Regions from separate parts of the Aneurinibacillus baijiui genome, predicted to be linked through region 1. Evidence: riboswitches for the same ligand, from Rfam matches in the RefSeq annotation. Region 1 holds a riboswitch; each other region holds the start of a gene.
The links. A riboswitch is a leader RNA that binds a small molecule or an ion and turns the genes downstream of it on or off. The one in region 1 is predicted to bind S-adenosylmethionine.

Region 1 (4,293 bases):
CTGCTGCATTCCTGTTTTTCCTATACGATGTACGATCTAAGAAAGACACGTACCTTTATTTTAAAATGAAAACCTGGCTTCTTTATTTCAGTATGGCCATCGTATTTGCTGTCGTTGTAACTATAGTTAATTTAATAGAGAGCTTAGGTAAACATTAATTATACTCACTTCACCTACTTTCTAAGATGAGATGATTGACGTTGGGTCTTCAACTATGTTGGGACTTTCATGCATTCTGTTTATACACTGATTTGTTTGTTATCATGGGTTTGATAAGAAGAAAAAATTAGGGATAAGGAAGTTCATCATTACAGCGCATCAATTAAATATACAACAACAATATCCCTTGTCGTTTTATCCAGTAAGTATACCTGGCTTAAGCAATGACTTTCTCAACAATATGATGGTCGTTCTTTCCTATAAGACACTATCCTTTTTGAACCTGTTCAATTTTTAGGCCAAAAATTTGCGGCGGCTCGATGCCATTCATTTGAAGGTATGTTGAGAGCTGGCCCCGATGATGCATCTCATGCTCTACCAATGCCATCATAATCCTCCACGAGCTTACCTCATGTCCATGCAGTGTAGGCACTTTTTTTGCCAACAGCTCATTTCCTAAAGCCGACAATCCGTTCATCAGTTGGCTATGACAGGCTTCAAGGTAGCGAGTAATTCCTTCTATATCTTCTCCTTTACTACTGTCATGACCGGGGTAGTTCCATTCCCCGTGCTCCAATACAGATAAAAACATGAGTTGAGAGGAACCCAGATGGCGCAGAATATCCCCTGTCGAAAACTTTCCTTCCGCCGGCTTCCATTCCAGAATCGAATTTGGAACTGTGCCAACATACTGCATGGTGCGTTTACGCACGCCATCCAAAAACTTCGCAAACTCCCCCACATCATGAATCACACCCATCCCCCGCTTTCCAAAATTTTGATTCCATGTACAACTATATTTCGTATTTTGTATTGCAAAATCCTTTTTTCACCTACTTCACCGCTCTATGGCAGCACCGCAAAGGAACGCACCGGAAACCCTGATGCTTTCTTCGGTTTGGGAACAATATTAAAAATCACTGCCCCTTTTGCCGGTACCTTGTCTAAATTCGTTAACAATTCCACCTGATATGTATCCTGTTCCAATACATAATACTCTCCTAGAAGCGACCCGTTCTTTTGAAAATCAACAGCCGAGTCCGTATCAAATGTTTCATGGCCTATTGCTTTTACTTTTCTTTCTTCAAATAAAAAGGTTAACGCTTCCACCGACCAGCCAGGCGCATGGTTATTACCGTCCGTATCCTTATTTTCAAAAGCTTCCTTATCAGGCCAGCGCTTGCTCCAGTCGGTACGCAGAGCAACAAATGTCCCCTCGTCAATCCTTCCGTATTCCTCTTCAAATGTCACAATATCGTCCACCGTCAGGGTAAAATCATGATTTTTTTCCGCTTCCTTTGATTTATCAATCACAACGAGCGGCAGAACCAGCTCCTTTAATCCCAGTTCATCTAGATATCGTGTATTTCTGACAAAATGAATCGGTGCGTCAAGATGAGTGCCATACTGTCCCGCAAATGTAAAGCTTTGTGCAAAGAATCCATCATCGTGCGTAAATAATGTCTTGAATTCAGCGGAAGGAAATGCCGAAAAATGCGGTGAATCCGGACCGAATGTATGGGTTAAATCCACCCACTCCTTTTCTTTTAGCAGCTTCAATGCGTTCATTACATCGTTTGACATACCGCTCACCCCACTATATTTTTTATACTAAAAAACCCCTTCCTACCAAAATGAGAAGAGGTGCCAGTATCACATTAAATGACTCTTCTTATCTTCAGCCTGCATGCTTCTGGAGTTAGCACAGTACTTCCAAAGTCTGTTGCTGAGGCTTCCTCGGGCCAGTCCCTCTGCCTCTCTTGATAAGAATGCTATAAAGTTTATTTACTATTAAACATCGCTACGACTTTAAAAGTCAATAACGAATAGGAAAATTAAAGAAATACCTTCACTTTTTTCTTTTTATGTTTTATTTGCGTAGACAGGGGGTAATATAAAAGTACAAGCTAGTACACTCCTAACAGAAGGGACTGAGGAAGTATGGCATACTTATCAGCGACTTTGAAGGAAAGAATAGGGCTTGCGTTGAACGGAGGGTTTACTGCGCTGGCGATTGGAACGCACGCCAGAAACCGCTTCACTACTGAATAGCACCACCCCATAGCAGAGTAAAAAACAGTCGGTTCCGCTAGGAACCGGCTGTTTTCGTTTCGCTGTACCTTCTTATGGCGTAAAATTTCGTACACCGATGTAGATCTCCCAGAAAAACGAGAGACATTCCCAGGCGATCCACCATAATAAGACTGTACCAAGACAGGGCAGCCAGTTCTTTTTCCGTAAGGCTCGATGAACCAAGTACCCGCCAACAATCAGACAGCCCAAACCAAACAATCCAATGCCAAAGGCAATCAAAAAAATAAAGCCCATCTCCAACCTCCTATGAAATGCACTTGCGCCCAAGAAGTAAGCCGAAGAAAACAACCGGAAGCAGCACAATGCTTAAAGGAACGGCAATCCAGATTAGCGACCATGTAATATACCCTTCTGCAAGCAGGCGGCTGTACATATATAGAGTGTATGGAAGAGCGAGTATGACTGCCGTTACTACGCCCGGTGTATACCCGCGCAGCACCACACTCTGGATTACATGCGTCCACACATTGCCGAACAATACGTGCAGGGCAGCAACATAAAACAGGAAAGAGCCACCATACGCTAGTGTCTGGCTCGTATAAAACGTAATCACCGAGAGAAGGACAAAAATCCAGGCCACCGCAAACGAAAATTGCGCTGTCTTCATGGCAAACCGTCGTTCAAACACTGCTTGATACCGTGTGACAAGCGAGGGAAACCGATGAAGCACCTTCGTTTTGTTTTTGGTAAGCCATGTCTCCACGGTAATAATTTCTTCAAAATCATGCAGCATGAACACAATGAGAAACAGCCAAATCCATGTATACATATTAATGCTATCGAGCAGCATCCCCTCATCCTCCTCTTTTACCGCTGAAGTCCGCGCACAAAAGTATGAATGCTCGCATCCAGGAATTCCTCCGGCTGCATAGACATCATTCTTTCTCCTAGAAGACGCTGCGACATAAACATCCCCATGTTCATCCATAAAAATGCCAGAGCCTGTGCCTCTAGATTCGTATCTATAATCTCTTCTCTCGCCTGCATCTCTTGCAGATATTCAAGCAGAAGCTGCTTCAGCAATCCCGGCACCGCAGCCCACTTCTCATCAAGCCCCGGAAAGGAGCTGATCTCTTTGATGATAATCATAATGATTTCTTGATGCTCACGGACAAACTTCTGGTAAGCGGATGCAAATAAATGCAAATCCTTTTCAAGCTCCCACGAAATCTGCTGCTTTACCTGCTCCAGCACACTGCGGTCTAACGTCCACTGTTTGATAATTGCTTCAAGAATCGCTTTTTTGCTGCCGAAATGACGAAATAGTGTAACCTCATTGACGCCTGCCTCACCAGCGATTGCTTTGGTTGTCACCCCTTTAAAGCCGTGCACCTTCATCAAGGCAGTAGCCGCCTGCAAAATTCTCTCTCTTGTATCCTGTATATCCTTTTCCATCAACACTCTCCTTAATGCAAGTACTTACTTACATTATAAGTTGATAAAATAAAAAAGCAAGATATGAAAAGACCCTGCAGCGAAATTATTTCATAATGAAAGAAATTTTGTGAAAAGGAGCAAGAAGATGATTCGTTTATACAGCACTTTACTCGGCCTTAGCTTTATCTGGGGATTATCATTTGTGTTTATGAAGTGGTTGCTTGAGCCTGCGGGCGTATGGGGAACCGTGTTTTTGCGGTGTCTGGCCGGTGCTCTTATTCTTTTGCCAGCGGTTTGGTGGAAGCGGAGGGAATTTCCTACAAAGCTGCCCTGGGGATCTATAGCGGTAGTGGGAATTTGTAATGCAGCCTTCCCCTGGGGAATGATCTCGCTAAGCGAAACCCAAATAGACAGCAGCACCGCCTCCGTGCTTAATGCGACGACACCGCTTTGGACAGGATTGCTCGGTTTTTTACTGTTTTCGGCCACGCTTACCAAAAAACAGTGGGTCGGTATTTTCGTTGGTTTTTTCGGTATTGTAACATTGATGAATTTCCAGATTGGAGACCTGTTGGGACAACGCTTCATTGGTGTCGGAACCATGGTACTGGCAACGTTAAGCTATGGTTTTGCTTCGCACTATACGAAGCGGTTCTTATCCGG
Region 2 (4,293 bases), on a different contig from region 1:
ATTCCGCTATTAGCAATCAGATTCGCACATGTCCAGCACGGCTGGTCAGTGACATATACCGCCGCCCCCTGCCGATCCGCCTGATCGGTAAAAAGAAGTAAATTCTGTTCCGCATGAATCGTACGGATACATTTCTGCTTCTCTATGATCGCTCCATCTGTATTCGTCTCGTAATAATTATGAAGCATACAGCCAACATCCAGGCAGGAATCGACTCCGCTTGGGCTCCCATTGTATGCGGTACCCAATACCTTTCGATTCCGTGTCAGGACTGCGCCAACATGGCGGCGCGGACATGTTGCACGGGTGGCGGCCATATAGGCCAGATCCATAAAGTATTCATCCCAAGACTTGCGTGTATCCATCTGCCTCCCTCTCCTTCCTCTCTTTCTTCTACCTCAATTTGCATGATCTCTTATTATGATAACTGATAATCAGATAAACCACTACTGCAACAGAAAAAGGACAGGCTACCTTCTCCTGTCCTTCCTCCTGCTGATTTTATTATACTGCAGCCAGTTGGCTTGCCTTAAGTGCCTGTTCAAGATCGGCAATAATATCATCGACAGATTCAATGCCGATGGAGAGACGGATCATATCCGGTGATACGCCCGCTGCTACCTGCTGTTCTTCGGTCAGTTGCTGATGCGTTGTGCTTGCAGGGTGAATCACAAGCGTTTTTGCATCGCCGACGTTTGCAAGATGAGAGAGAAGCTTTAAGCTATTAATGAACCGTTTGCCTTCTTCTAAGCCACCCTTAATCCCAAAGGTAAAGATAGACCCCGCACCTTTTGGCAAGTATTTCTGTGCGCGCTCATAGTATTGATTGCTCTCAAGCCCCGCGTAGTTCACCCATTCTACCAGTTCGTGATTTTCCAAGTATTGCGCTACTTTTTTTGCGTTCTCCACATGACGGTCCATACGCAGATGAAGCGTCTCTAAGCCTTGGAGGAACAGCCAGGAATTAAATGGCGATACCGCAGCGCCAAGATCACGCAGCAGTTGTACGCGAGCTTTAATAATATAGGCAAGATTTCCAACCGCCTCTGTGTATACGACACCATGATAGCTTGGATCTGGTTCAGTAAGACCTGGGAATTTGCCATTGTTCCAGTCAAATTTACCAGAATCGACAATTACACCACCGATGGATGTTCCGTGTCCGCCGATGAATTTGGTAGCGGAATGTACGACAATGTCAGCACCGAATTCAATCGGGCGGCACAAATATGGTGTTGCGAATGTATTGTCTACAATGAACGGGATTCCATTCTCGTGTGCAATCCCAGCCAATACTTCTAGATCAACGACATCCGTACGCGGATTGCCAATTGTTTCCGTGTACAGCGCTTTTGTTTTGTCCGTGATAGCTGCGCGAATTTCATCCGTGTTTTCTGGATTCACGAACTTTACTGTGATGCCAAGCTTTGGCAGAGTATGAGCGAACAGGTTGTATGTTCCGCCATACAGGTTGCTTGAAGCAACAACCTCATCTCCCGCATGGGCAATATTAAGGATCGAGAAGGTGATCGCCGCCTGACCGGATGCGACCGCCAGCGCACCAACCCCCCCTTCAAGCTGTGCAATCCGATTCTCAAACGTATCCTGTGTCGGATTCATAATACGTGTATAAATATTGCCGAATTCCTTAAGTGCAAACAGGTTGGCTGCATGCTCCGTGTCTTTGAATACATAGGACGATGTTTGATAAATCGGTACCGCACGCGATAGCGTTGTCGGGTCCACCTCTTGTCCTCCATGTAAGCATACTGTCTCAAAATTGAATGTGCGTTCTTCTGCCATTTTCAATCTTCCTCCTCAATACCTAATTTTTTTGTTTCGGGCGAGGTACCAAAATAAAAACCCTCTTCTTTGAGAAGAAGAGGGTCGGATAGGCAGGTATGTACCATCGCTCTCATCTTCCAAAGCATACTGCTTTGCTGGATTTAGCACCTTGCACTTCATGCCGGTTGCCGGGCTTCATCGGGCCAGTCCCTCCGCCTCTCTCGATAAGAGATACTATAAAATTGTACTGTGTTGCTTATGTTTTCGTATGCGTTTCTTGCTCTTATTATAGGCTCACTATTCCGACCTGTCAACTTAATTAGAAAATTTTTATTGTACAAAAATTCCGGCTCGCATTTTCTCTACTGTCTTAGCCCCTATCCCAGCTACACCTGTTAACGAATCTATCGTTTTGAACGGGCCATGCTCTTCTCTATACTGCACAATCGCCTCAGCCTTGCGCGGTCCAATTCCCGGTATGGTCTGAAGCTGTTCTACTGTTGCCGTATTAAGATCAACTTTCGCCTCTTCCTTACCCTGCGTTCCGACCGCTGGTGTACTGCCTGTCACAGAGCCTGGAGTCGCATGTCCTGCTGGCGATATTTGCTCTCCTTTGAGCGGGATATAGATCATCATACCATCGACTAGCTTCTGCGCTCCATTAACTTGCTTGGCATCCGCTTCGGGCAGAAGGCCGCCTGCCATCCCAATTGCTTGATAGACCCTTGCATCTGCAGATAACGTATATACACCAGGAGAGACGACTGCGCCTTTTACATCAATCACAAAGGTGGTAGGAGCAGGAACCGTTGTCTGCCTTGTTGGATCGGGGTTTTGCTTTACCTCTGCGCTCTGCTGTTCCTGTCTAGCATCCTCCTGTACAGACGGTTTTGCCTCGCTGAAGGCCAACGGATGCTCTTGCGGTGTATTTTCCATGTTATAAAAATAAACACTACTACCAAGAATAAGAAGACATATACTACTACCAGTCCACTTTTTTTTGTTCCAAGACCACTGCATACGCGACCTTCTCTCCCTTACTTGTGGTTTTCCAACAGATTACCTATAATTTTCATATAAACATTCTGAAAGTGATAAGAAAAAGGAGGATATACTTATGAGTGTTCATGAAGCCATTACTGCACACTCGGCTAAACAAGCCGAATACATTACCCTGTACCGCAAGCTAGACGCAATGCGGGAATCAAGAATTGAGGAAGCTATCGAACAATATAAGCAGGGGGAAGAGATGAATGTCGATTCAATCAATGAAGTCACACACCAGATCAATCAATTGGCCCAACGCCACCACCTGCCTCCCCGCAAGGTTGTTACCGCGGACATGGTACGTGAATTATGCAAATAATTACCAATCAATTCCATTTTAGCACATGTAGAAAAATATGTGTACTGAATTCCTTTTCTTCCCCATACACATTAATCAATCATATTGCCGGGGGGAATCAGGATGCAGATTGGCTTTATCGGAACGGGAAGTATGGGGACAATTCTCATTGAAGCCTTTATTGAATCCGGTGCCGTGCCGCCTGAGCGTATCATTGCCTCGAACCGGACACCGGAGAAGCTGCGGACGCTTGTCAAAAAACATCCCGGAATTGATACCGGAGCCAACATGATTGTTGCGAAGATGGCGGACGTGCTGTTCCTCTGTACCAAGCCACTGGAATATCGAACTGTGCTTGATGAGATTGCACCGTATTTGACACCGGAGAAGCTTGTTCTCTCCATTACAAGCTCTGTCGGAATTCGGCAGCTTGAAGCTCATTCCCACTGTAAAGTAGCCCGGGTGATTCCAAGCATTACGAATACAGCGCTCAGCGGTGCTTCGCTTGTGACGTTCGGTAGCCGACTGCATGACAAGGATCGCACGATGCTGCTATCATTGTTATCCAACATTAGTACACCTATCGAAATTGAAGAAGAAGCAACGCGCATCTCTTCTGATATTGTTAGCTGCGGTCCAGCATTCTTCAGTTTTCTACTACAGCGTTTTATCGACAGCGCTGCTGCGGAGACCACCATAACAGAGAAAGAGGCAACCAGACTTATGACAGAGATGGTAATCGGTATGGGACGGCTTTTAGAAGACGGGCGCTTTTCTCTGCCCACCTTACAAGCTAAGGTATGTGTGCCTGGTGGTGTTACTGGAATTGGACTGCACGTGCTTGATAGGGAGACACGGGACGTATTCACTCACCTAATCGAAGCAACACACCGTAAATTCGATGTGGATGTACTCGAAGTAAAAGAATCGTTTGCTGACAAAAAAAACTCCTTCCACTAACAGGGAAGGAGTTTTTTGGTGCAGTTCTGATTACTTGATGACTTCAGCGGCGGCTTTTAGTTTGTCAGGAACAGATAGGCCGGCGGCTTTCGCTGCAGCTTCATTGACAATCAATTGTACATCCTTTAGGGTTTCTACCGGGATTGCACCCGGCTTCTCGCCTTTTAGCACACGAGCAGCCATGACTCCGGTTTGTCGGCCCA
Region 3 (4,293 bases), on a different contig from region 1:
TGTTCAAAACTCTCGCTAGGACCTACGTCATTCACTTTATTTCGAGGAGAAACTTCCTTGAGTGAATCCTGGTTCCTATTTTGTTCACAACAAGGAGAATATATCATGTTTCTACAATTTATGCAATGCATTTTTGCTATTTCTTGGAGAATGCTTGTATAGTATTCTACGCTTCTGCTACAAATAACTGATGAGAGAGCTTCTCTAACTGACGATCGACGTCTTCTGTGGACAGATGAGCAGCAAGACGGCCATTGCGGAAATCAAGCAGTTGATCAATCTGTACCCGAAGCCATGCAATCTGGTCCTCCACTCCTCTCGCTTCAAAGAGACGCTGAAGGTCTCCTACCGTATCCCGGTATTCAAATACAAGCGATTGACTATCGCCTTTTTGCTCAATGATTTTCATTACTTTTCCTTCGTTGTAATGATAGATCATCGTATATGACGGATAGACACGGTGGACAACTGCGCTTCCTTTGAAGCGGCGTACAGCTTGTCGCATATGGTTGGCTAATTTCGCATCCCGGATGGTATAGCCGCCCTCAAAGGTATAGGTGGCACCAACCAGTTTAAAGGACAGGGGAATCAGGCGCTCCCTATCAAATAACACGATTTCTTTCTCGCCGTTCTCATACACTCGAACTTCTGATTTAAACTCTCCGGTTTGAAACATTTCGATAAAAGACTGCAGCTGTAATGTGCTTAACTCAAGGACAAGTTTCTTGTATTCGGTGGCTACTCGTTGAGCCATACAAATCTCTCCTATACATTTTTTCCTGCTGCTATTTATTATACCGAAAATCCATAACCATTCTCCAATCGCCTGTGCTATAGAAATAGAGAGTTTTTTATAGTTATAGAGAGATAAACGCTCTATATGGCGATTGATTCTTGCTGACATACGTTATATTATGAAAAATTACATTTTACTTTGTCTCGCGCACATTTTCGCCGTATTTATCCTTTCCACACAAACAAAGCACATATTCACAGCACATGATTATCGAGAAAGGGTCACACCCGCTTCTTCGATAGCGACAGCAAGGCTGTCATCGAGAATCGCACGAAGACGAAGCGAAGCCCCTACATGATCGGCAAACGCCTGCAGCACTTGTCTATCGGCTCCACTAAGTATCGCCGCGATATATGTGCCTTCTTTTGTTTGAAGTGTGTCCACTGCATGCAGAAAGCCGGCTTCCGCAGATAAGAATGAAAGAATCCGTTGCTTTGCTGAATCCTCAGCCTGCTGCGGTACTTCGTACAATGCCACCACCGATGCAACGTGCCGTACATCCTGCGCTTCTTCTTTTACCGTACGCACGTCCCGATCCGGCACAAATGTCGTTTTGCGCACGGCATTCAAAATATCCTCAACCATCGCACTTCCTGTCGGAAGCATACCTGCCCCTTTGCCTGTAAATAATAAATCGCCTACCACATCGCCGCTCACATATACCGCATTGTACTCATTCTTCACGCCAGCTAGTTGATGTCCGTATGGTACGAGTGTCGGAGCAACACGCAGGTCATAGCCGGAACCTCTCTCTTCTGCTGCTGCAAGCAGCTTGATCCGATAGCCAAGCTTTCCGTATAATTCAATCTCTTCTCCTGTAATGGACGTAATACCAATCCGCTCGCTGCCAATGGCCTGTGCATCGACACCAAAGCACAGACGTGCGATGATTTGGATTTTATTGAACGCATCATGTCCCTCCACATCAGCCGTCGGATCGGCTTCTGCAAATCCAAGCGCCTGCGCCTGCGCCAGCACATCATCATATGGTTGCTGTTCTTCTTCCATCTTGGTTAGAATGTAATTGGTCGTTCCATTTAAAATACCGTATATACGTGTAATACGGTTTGCATTCAGCAGTTGGCTGAGCACATTGAGAATCGGGATGCCGCCGCCTACGCTTGCCTCATACAGAAGGGAGACTTGCTGCGCTTCTGCCCTATCATGCAGGTGCGCACCATATGCCGCGATCAATTCCTTATTCGCGGATACGATATGGCACTTACGGCTGATCGCTTCTTCCATATAGCCAAGAGCTGGGTCAAGCCCACCCATCGCATCCACCACAATGTCAGCCCCCCTCTCCCAGATTTCTTCAATGTCTGTCGTAAGTAGATGGTGGGGCACTTCTACTTGCCGCGGCTTCTTACGATCACGCACCAATACACCTACCACTTCAAAGCGTGCGCCTGTCTGCCTCTCAATCCGTTGTGCATGTGTACGCAGAATCGTCACAATGCCGGACCCCACTGTTCCCAGCCCAAGTAGAGCAATCTTCCATGTCTTCATCTATGTTTCCTCCTCTGTTTTTTGTTTTCGCTTATGTATAATGCCATATAAAAAAACCCTCTTCCGGAGAAGAGGGTTGGATGCATAATGTACCAGGTCCTCCTCTCATCTGCCAAAGCATCAACTATGCTTTGATGGAATTAGCACCTTTCAGGCAGCGCCTGCGGTTGCTGAAGCTTCATCGGGCCATATCCCTCCGCTTCTCTAGATAAGAGTGTCTTACTGTTATTCATTTGTTTGAATTGTAAATTATCCTACCTTGTTTTCTTAGAAATGTCAAACTTAAACTCAACCTTATCATCTGAACCAGGCAAGGATCTGGTCTATGAGATTCTTTAGGAACGTGAGAATTTCCTGTACCAGTGACTTGGCTTCCGGGTTACTATTCAGAAAATCCTGTACCTGCCCTTTATAGCTAGAAATCTGATCCAATGCTTTGTTCCAGTCGATATTAAGGTCTTGAATTTTGCGCAGAATGCTTACCAGTGATTCAATTTCAGCATCAGAGAGCTGAAGGCCCATCTGATTGGCTACGTTGCGGATCATCTCACGCAATTGATCATCCGTCATATTGCCGGTTTGCTTGGCAAGCTCGGCTTTCAGACGGGTCAAAAGTTCAGCCGCCTTCTCCTTATCACCGATTTGCTCCCCGATTTTTGCGGTGGTGACCATTTCTTCATTAGCGACTTTTTTCTGATTCTCATCAATCTTGGTGCCTGTAACCGTCTCATACGCTTTCATGATACCGGTCAACGCCGCCGTGCCGGATACACGGAATGGCGCATCAATCTTTACATTCGCATCCTTTACACCAGCAGTCGCCAGTGCATTCTCATACATGGCCTTGCTGACCCAAGTTATATTGTTTGTTTCTACATGAATGCCTTGGCCCGGCTCTGCAAGCTGAATCATTGCCGATGAAAGGGCTCGGCTCCCAATTACACTTTTGCTCAACAGACCGTCAAGATATTTATGTTCCTCTTGATTCGTTACAGTAAGCTCCTGGGCATTGCTCGGCGCTCCAAAACGACTTTGAATTTGTTGTTTCTGTGTCGATGTCAAATCTTTACCGTATGTTACGATGGTATCTCCTGGCGCTGCGTCCGCATATGCGGTCGCTGTCGTTAGAAGAAAAAGAAGCAGGGCTAAAAACAGCTTCCTCACTTCCGTCACTCCTCCCCAATGAAAAAATAGCTTGTGCATTATGAATGTATTCCCCTCACGCCAGAACAGAACACGCCCGGCGCACAATGCACCTTTGGCAGCATGTGGGGGCATTCACATCTTCTGATTATAGCACAGGAAGGAAAAGAAGAAAGAACCTTATTCCTATGCAGCCCGCATCATCGAATGCGAACAGCTGTACCTGTGGCAACACACAGCATCATGCCCTCACGCAGCGTTTCAAAATCAAGGTCGACGCCGATGATCGCATTCGCTCCGAGGCGACGTGCTTTTTCTTTCATTTCCTGCATCGCAATCTCTCTTCCTTCAGCCAGCTTATTCTCATAAGCGCCGCTTCTGCCGCCCACGATGTCTGTAATACCTGCTAGAAAGTCCCGGACGACGTTTGCCCCCATAATCGCTTCGCCTGATACAATATCAAGGTACTCTTCAATTTCTTTTCCTTGCAGCGTACTGGTCGTTGTTACAATCATATTCGATCCCTCCGTATTATATAGATGGTATTCATTGGCTTCTCATTTTACTTACGTGGAAACAAAACAAAAGGTTGCGTCCACTTCAAAGACCAACGCTCCTTTTGGCTGCCTGCTGCAATTGTTTGCGCTGCTTTTCAAAATCAGCCGCAGGCATCGGCTTACTAAAATAATAGCCCTGTACTTCATCGCAATGTTGGCGCTGCAGAAAATGAAGCTGCTCTACATCTTCTACACCTTCAGCGATTACTTCAAGCCCGAGATTATGCGCCATGGAAATAATCGTTTCCACAATACTTGCATCATTTGGGTCCGTCATAATATCGCGCA
Region 4 (4,293 bases), on a different contig from region 1:
GCGGAACTTTGATGCCGAGATTAATGATCTTATAGCCGTTGTTGCCCAGAATAATTTCGACCAGGTTTTTCCCGATGTCATGCACATCACCTTTTACGGTGGCAAGCATCACCACTCCTTTAGCCGATGATTCTGTCTTCTCCATATGCGGTTCTAGGTAGGCAACGGATGCTTTCATGACTTCAGCGCTCTGCAATACTTCGGCAACGATCAATTGATTATCATTGAACAAGCGTCCTACCTCATCCATACCATTCATCAGCGGCCCATTGATAATGTCAAGCGGCGCATATATACCAAGTGCCTCTTCAAGATCTGGAAGTAACCCTTCCTTCGTTCCTTCAACAACATAACGGGCAAGCCTTTCTTCTAGTGTGAGGTTCGATACTTCTTCGTTTTTCTCTATTTTTTTCTCCCGGTAAAAGGCGGTAAATGTCGCCAACGCCTCATCCGTTGTCTCAAACAACAGCGTTTCGGAAAGCCTTCGCTCTTCATCTGAAATCGAAGCGAAGCGCTGCAGCTTCTCCGTATTTACAATCGCATAATCGAGGCCGGCTTTGGTGCAGTGATATAAGTACACAGCATTCAGCACCTCCCGTCCTGCCGGGGGCAATCCGAACGATACGTTACTCACACCTAGAATGGTCTGGCACTCCGGCAGCTTTTCTTTGATCAGGCGAATGCCCTCTACCGTCTCTTTGGCTGAACCAATATACGCCTCATCCCCTGTTCCTACGGGAAATACCAGCGGATCAAAAATCAGGTCACGTGGAGAAAGACCGTACTTCCCTACCAGCAGATCATAAGAACGTGCCGCCACCTCAAGCTTTCTCTCTTTCGTTACCGCCATCCCCTTCTCATCAATCGTGCCAACAACTACGGCCCCGCCGAACTTCCGCAAAAGCGGTGCTACCTCAGCGAAGCGTTCTTCTCCGTCCTCTAGATTAATGGAATTAATGATCGCTTTACCTTGTGAATACTTCAATGCTAACGCGATGACATTCGGATCGGTAGAGTCAATCATCAGCGGTACTTTTACTTTGCGTACAACAAACTTCAGAAAGGATTCCATATCCTCCACTTCATCCCGATCCGGGTCTGCAAGACAAATATCAATCACATGGGCGCCCTTCTTTACCTGAGCACGCGCAACCTCTGAGGCCTCTTCATACTTGCCTTCCTTAATCAAATCACGGAATTTCTTTGAGCCGATAACGTTCGTACGCTCTCCGACCATCAATGGGCGGTTATCCTCCTCAAGATAGACCGGTTCGATGCCGGATACGGCATGAGTGTGCAGACCCTGTGCAACACGCGGTTTATACGCTTGAAGCGCTTCGGCAATGGCGCGGATATGGTCCGGCGTTGTACCGCAGCAGCCGCCCGCCACATTAATCCAGCCTTGTTCGGCGAATCCGGCCAGTTTGGCCGCCAGTGCCTGCGGCGATTCATGATAGTGTCCGTCTTCATCCGGCAGACCGGCATTCGGATAACAGCTAACTGCACAGCTCGCCATGCCGGACAGTGTACGAATATGATCGCGCATGAACTCGGGTCCTGTCGCACAGTTTAATCCGACTGAAACCGGTTGAAGATGCTCTAATGAAATATAGAATGCTTCGATATTCTGACCAGCAAGCGTCGTACCCATCGGCTCAATCGTACCGGAGATCATCACCGGTACCTTGCGTCCGGCCGCTTCGAATGCATGCTGAATTCCAATCCCACCAGCCTTCACATTAAGCGTATCCTGTGCCGTCTCTAAGAGAAGAACATCGACACCGCCCTCAATCAGCGCAAGTGCCTGTTCATAGTACGTCTCGATTAATTCTTCAAACGTTACGCCGCCTGTCACCGATAATGTCTTGGTCGTCGGGCCGATTGAGCCAGCCGCATAGCGAGGCCAGTCAAGTGTTGAATACGCATCGACCGCTTCACGCGCTAACTTGGCAGCGGCTAGATTAATCTCTCTTGAACGGTCCTGCACATCATATTCCGCAAGTACGATCGAGGTAGCGCCGAAGGTATTCGTTTCGATAATATCTGCACCTGCTTCCAGGTACGTGTCATGAATGCTGCGGATAAGATCCGGGCGTGTAAGATTAAGTATCTCATTACAGCCTTCATAATGCTCTCCGCCGAAATCTTCCGGGCCAAGGTTCGCCTGCTGCAGCATTGTACCCATCGCTCCATCAATTACCAGAATTTTCTGCTTTAACTGTGTCTCTATTGGCAGTTTCTTCAGTGCTGTTTCATTCATTCTTATCATCCCTTCCGACTCCAATTTTCTATATATAATAAAAAAAGACCCCCTGAAAGAAGGAAGGTCTCTGAGTTCAATAAAAATCAGCGCACTCCTTATCTCCCAGGAAAAAATCCTGCTGGAATTGGCACCGTGTACACGTACATACCGGTTGCCGGGCTTCATCGGGCCAGTCCCTCAGCCTACTCTTGATAAGAAACGATATAAGTTTTCATTTTTCTTATTATTGATCAATGAATGAAAAGAGTCAATAGATAATTATATTGTTCGTACAATTACAATATTTGTCCGCTGCTGTAAATTTACTTCATACGGAGAAGATACAGGTGTACCATCTTTCTCTTCAACAATGCGTACGATCGGCCTGTGAACAGCTTTTGGATCAACAGAAGAGACAACACCCACCTGTCCCGTATTCAAGACTACAGTAGATGAAACCGGATACACGGCAATGTGCTTGACGAACAACCGCACCAATTCAAGATTAAATAACGAATTCCCAGCGGCAAATAAGTATTCTGTCGCTTCATTCGGCGTATAATGCTGGCGATACGAACGGTGTGATGTGAGTGCATCATACACATCTGCCATGCCAACTATCTGCGCATATTCATGAATTTGATTATTCTGCAATTTTCGCGGATATCCTGATCCATCATATCGCTCATGATGCTGAAGCGCACAATGTGCGGATAATAATGAGATGTCATACTGATAGCGCAACAGGTTGAACCCTTCTTCCGTATGCTTCTCCACCCGCATCTTCTCTTCTGGATTCAGCGCGGTCTTTTTGTTCCATAATTCTTTGGGAAGCATCGTCATTCCAATATCAAACAGCAGAGCCCCTACTCCCAAATCAACCAATTGATCACGATTATATCCCTTAGCAAGCCCGATAATTCCTGCAAGCACCGCTACATTTACAGAGTGATGAAACAAATATCCATCAAGTGAATGTAGATTTACCAGATTCACCAGCACTTCTTTTCGTCCGCTCAAATCGCCTAGAATATTACCGAATACATCGCGGAATGTCTTTCCCATATCCGGTATAGAGGTTCTTCCCTTTACTTTCGGTTGATCCATTAGTCCTGTCATTGTCTTGTAGACGGTTTCGACCGCTTTGCGCCGTGTTGTATCGTCAATCACGTCCTCTGGTATGATATCGTCCGTATGCTTATCTTCAATATATACGGTATCAATTCCCATGTCTTTTAAGCGCTCAATGTATCGCTGACTAAGCTCAAGGCCTGTACCGAGCAGGACATGACCCGTCTCTGAGAGGATCGTTTTCGCTATCTTATCTCCTGGTTTTACGGAGCTAATATGTAATTTTTTCACGTAGCAAACCCTACTTTCCTGAACTTTTCTGTCTGAAACTTTCTACCCTATCAAATTGTAGCACAGGTATTTAGGTTTATTACCAAAAACTTATAACAAAAAAAACCATCCCTATGAATAAAGGATGGTCTTCTACCATGCTATATCTTAGTCAGGACGAGCCCAAGCAGGGCCGTACATATTCCATATACCTGATAGGGTCTTAGTTTTTCTTTAAACAGGTAGTATCCCATCAGGATAACGACCAAGCAATTCAGGCTCACTACCGGAAAGACGATGCTTGCAATACCGGTCTGCAGCGCATAAAAGTAGCAGCTGAAGCCGACTACGCTCAATACGCCTACCAGACTTCCGATCTTCGCTTCTTTTAGGCGAATTGGCTCCCGGCCTAATCCTATCGCCAAATACAAGCTGCCCCCTCCATACATGGCTAAAAGCATATCCATCGAACTAATATGTAGCTGCGAGGACTGCTTCATTAGTATTCCAAGTATGCCAAAAGAAAAGAATGCGAAGGCAACACGTCCAAGCCATGGCAAGTAATTTGTATTGCTTTTGGAACCGGGCGTATATTGAATGACCATTGCCGATCCCATCATGCATAGAATACCAATCCAGTGAAGAAAAGGAATTTGTTCATGAAAAATGACGCCCGCTGCAAGTACCGGGAAGATTGCATTGGCTGCAAT

Region 2: it holds a riboswitch for S-adenosylmethionine, as region 1 does, so the genes downstream of both, AB3351_RS13525 (homocysteine synthase) here and AB3351_RS04420 (cyclase family protein) in region 1, are expected to answer to the same signal.
Region 3: it holds a riboswitch for S-adenosylmethionine, as region 1 does, so the genes downstream of both, AB3351_RS21680 (homoserine dehydrogenase) here and AB3351_RS04420 (cyclase family protein) in region 1, are expected to answer to the same signal.
Region 4: it holds a riboswitch for S-adenosylmethionine, as region 1 does, so the genes downstream of both, metH (methionine synthase) here and AB3351_RS04420 (cyclase family protein) in region 1, are expected to answer to the same signal.

What each region holds. Positions count from the first base shown of each region.
Region 1 covers NZ_JBFTXJ020000002.1:234,817-239,109, reverse strand. The annotation lists gene AB3351_RS04425 (DinB family protein) at 428-913, opposite strand; gene AB3351_RS04420 (cyclase family protein) at 1,006-1,743, opposite strand; SAM riboswitch class I at 1,829-1,929, opposite strand; gene AB3351_RS04415 (hypothetical protein) at 2,284-2,487, opposite strand; gene AB3351_RS04410 (HXXEE domain-containing protein) at 2,498-3,043, opposite strand; gene AB3351_RS04405 (TetR/AcrR family transcriptional regulator) at 3,061-3,648, opposite strand; gene AB3351_RS04400 (DMT family transporter) at 3,776-4,293, shown strand, end outside.
Region 2 covers NZ_JBFTXJ020000006.1:182,273-186,565, reverse strand. The annotation lists gene AB3351_RS13530 (deoxycytidylate deaminase) at 1-365, opposite strand, end outside; gene AB3351_RS13525 (homocysteine synthase) at 505-1,803, opposite strand; SAM riboswitch class I at 1,913-2,016, opposite strand; gene AB3351_RS13520 (helix-hairpin-helix domain-containing protein) at 2,116-2,805, opposite strand; gene AB3351_RS13515 (DUF2533 family protein) at 2,903-3,151, shown strand; gene comER (late competence protein ComER) at 3,254-4,090, shown strand; gene AB3351_RS13505 (ABC transporter substrate-binding protein) at 4,121-4,293, opposite strand, start outside.
Region 3 covers NZ_JBFTXJ020000018.1:48,779-53,071, forward strand. The annotation lists gene AB3351_RS21675 (non-ribosomal peptide synthetase module) at 167-754, opposite strand; gene AB3351_RS21680 (homoserine dehydrogenase) at 1,004-2,305, opposite strand; SAM riboswitch class I at 2,408-2,520, opposite strand; gene AB3351_RS21685 (DUF1002 domain-containing protein) at 2,603-3,508, opposite strand; gene AB3351_RS21690 (YbjQ family protein) at 3,649-3,963, opposite strand; gene AB3351_RS21695 (putative bifunctional diguanylate cyclase/phosphodiesterase) at 4,049-4,293, opposite strand, start outside.
Region 4 covers NZ_JBFTXJ020000015.1:35,596-39,888, forward strand. The annotation lists gene metH (methionine synthase) at 1-2,260, opposite strand, end outside; SAM riboswitch class I at 2,356-2,461, opposite strand; gene AB3351_RS20270 (HD-GYP domain-containing protein) at 2,522-3,604, opposite strand; gene AB3351_RS20275 (EamA family transporter) at 3,745-4,293, opposite strand, start outside.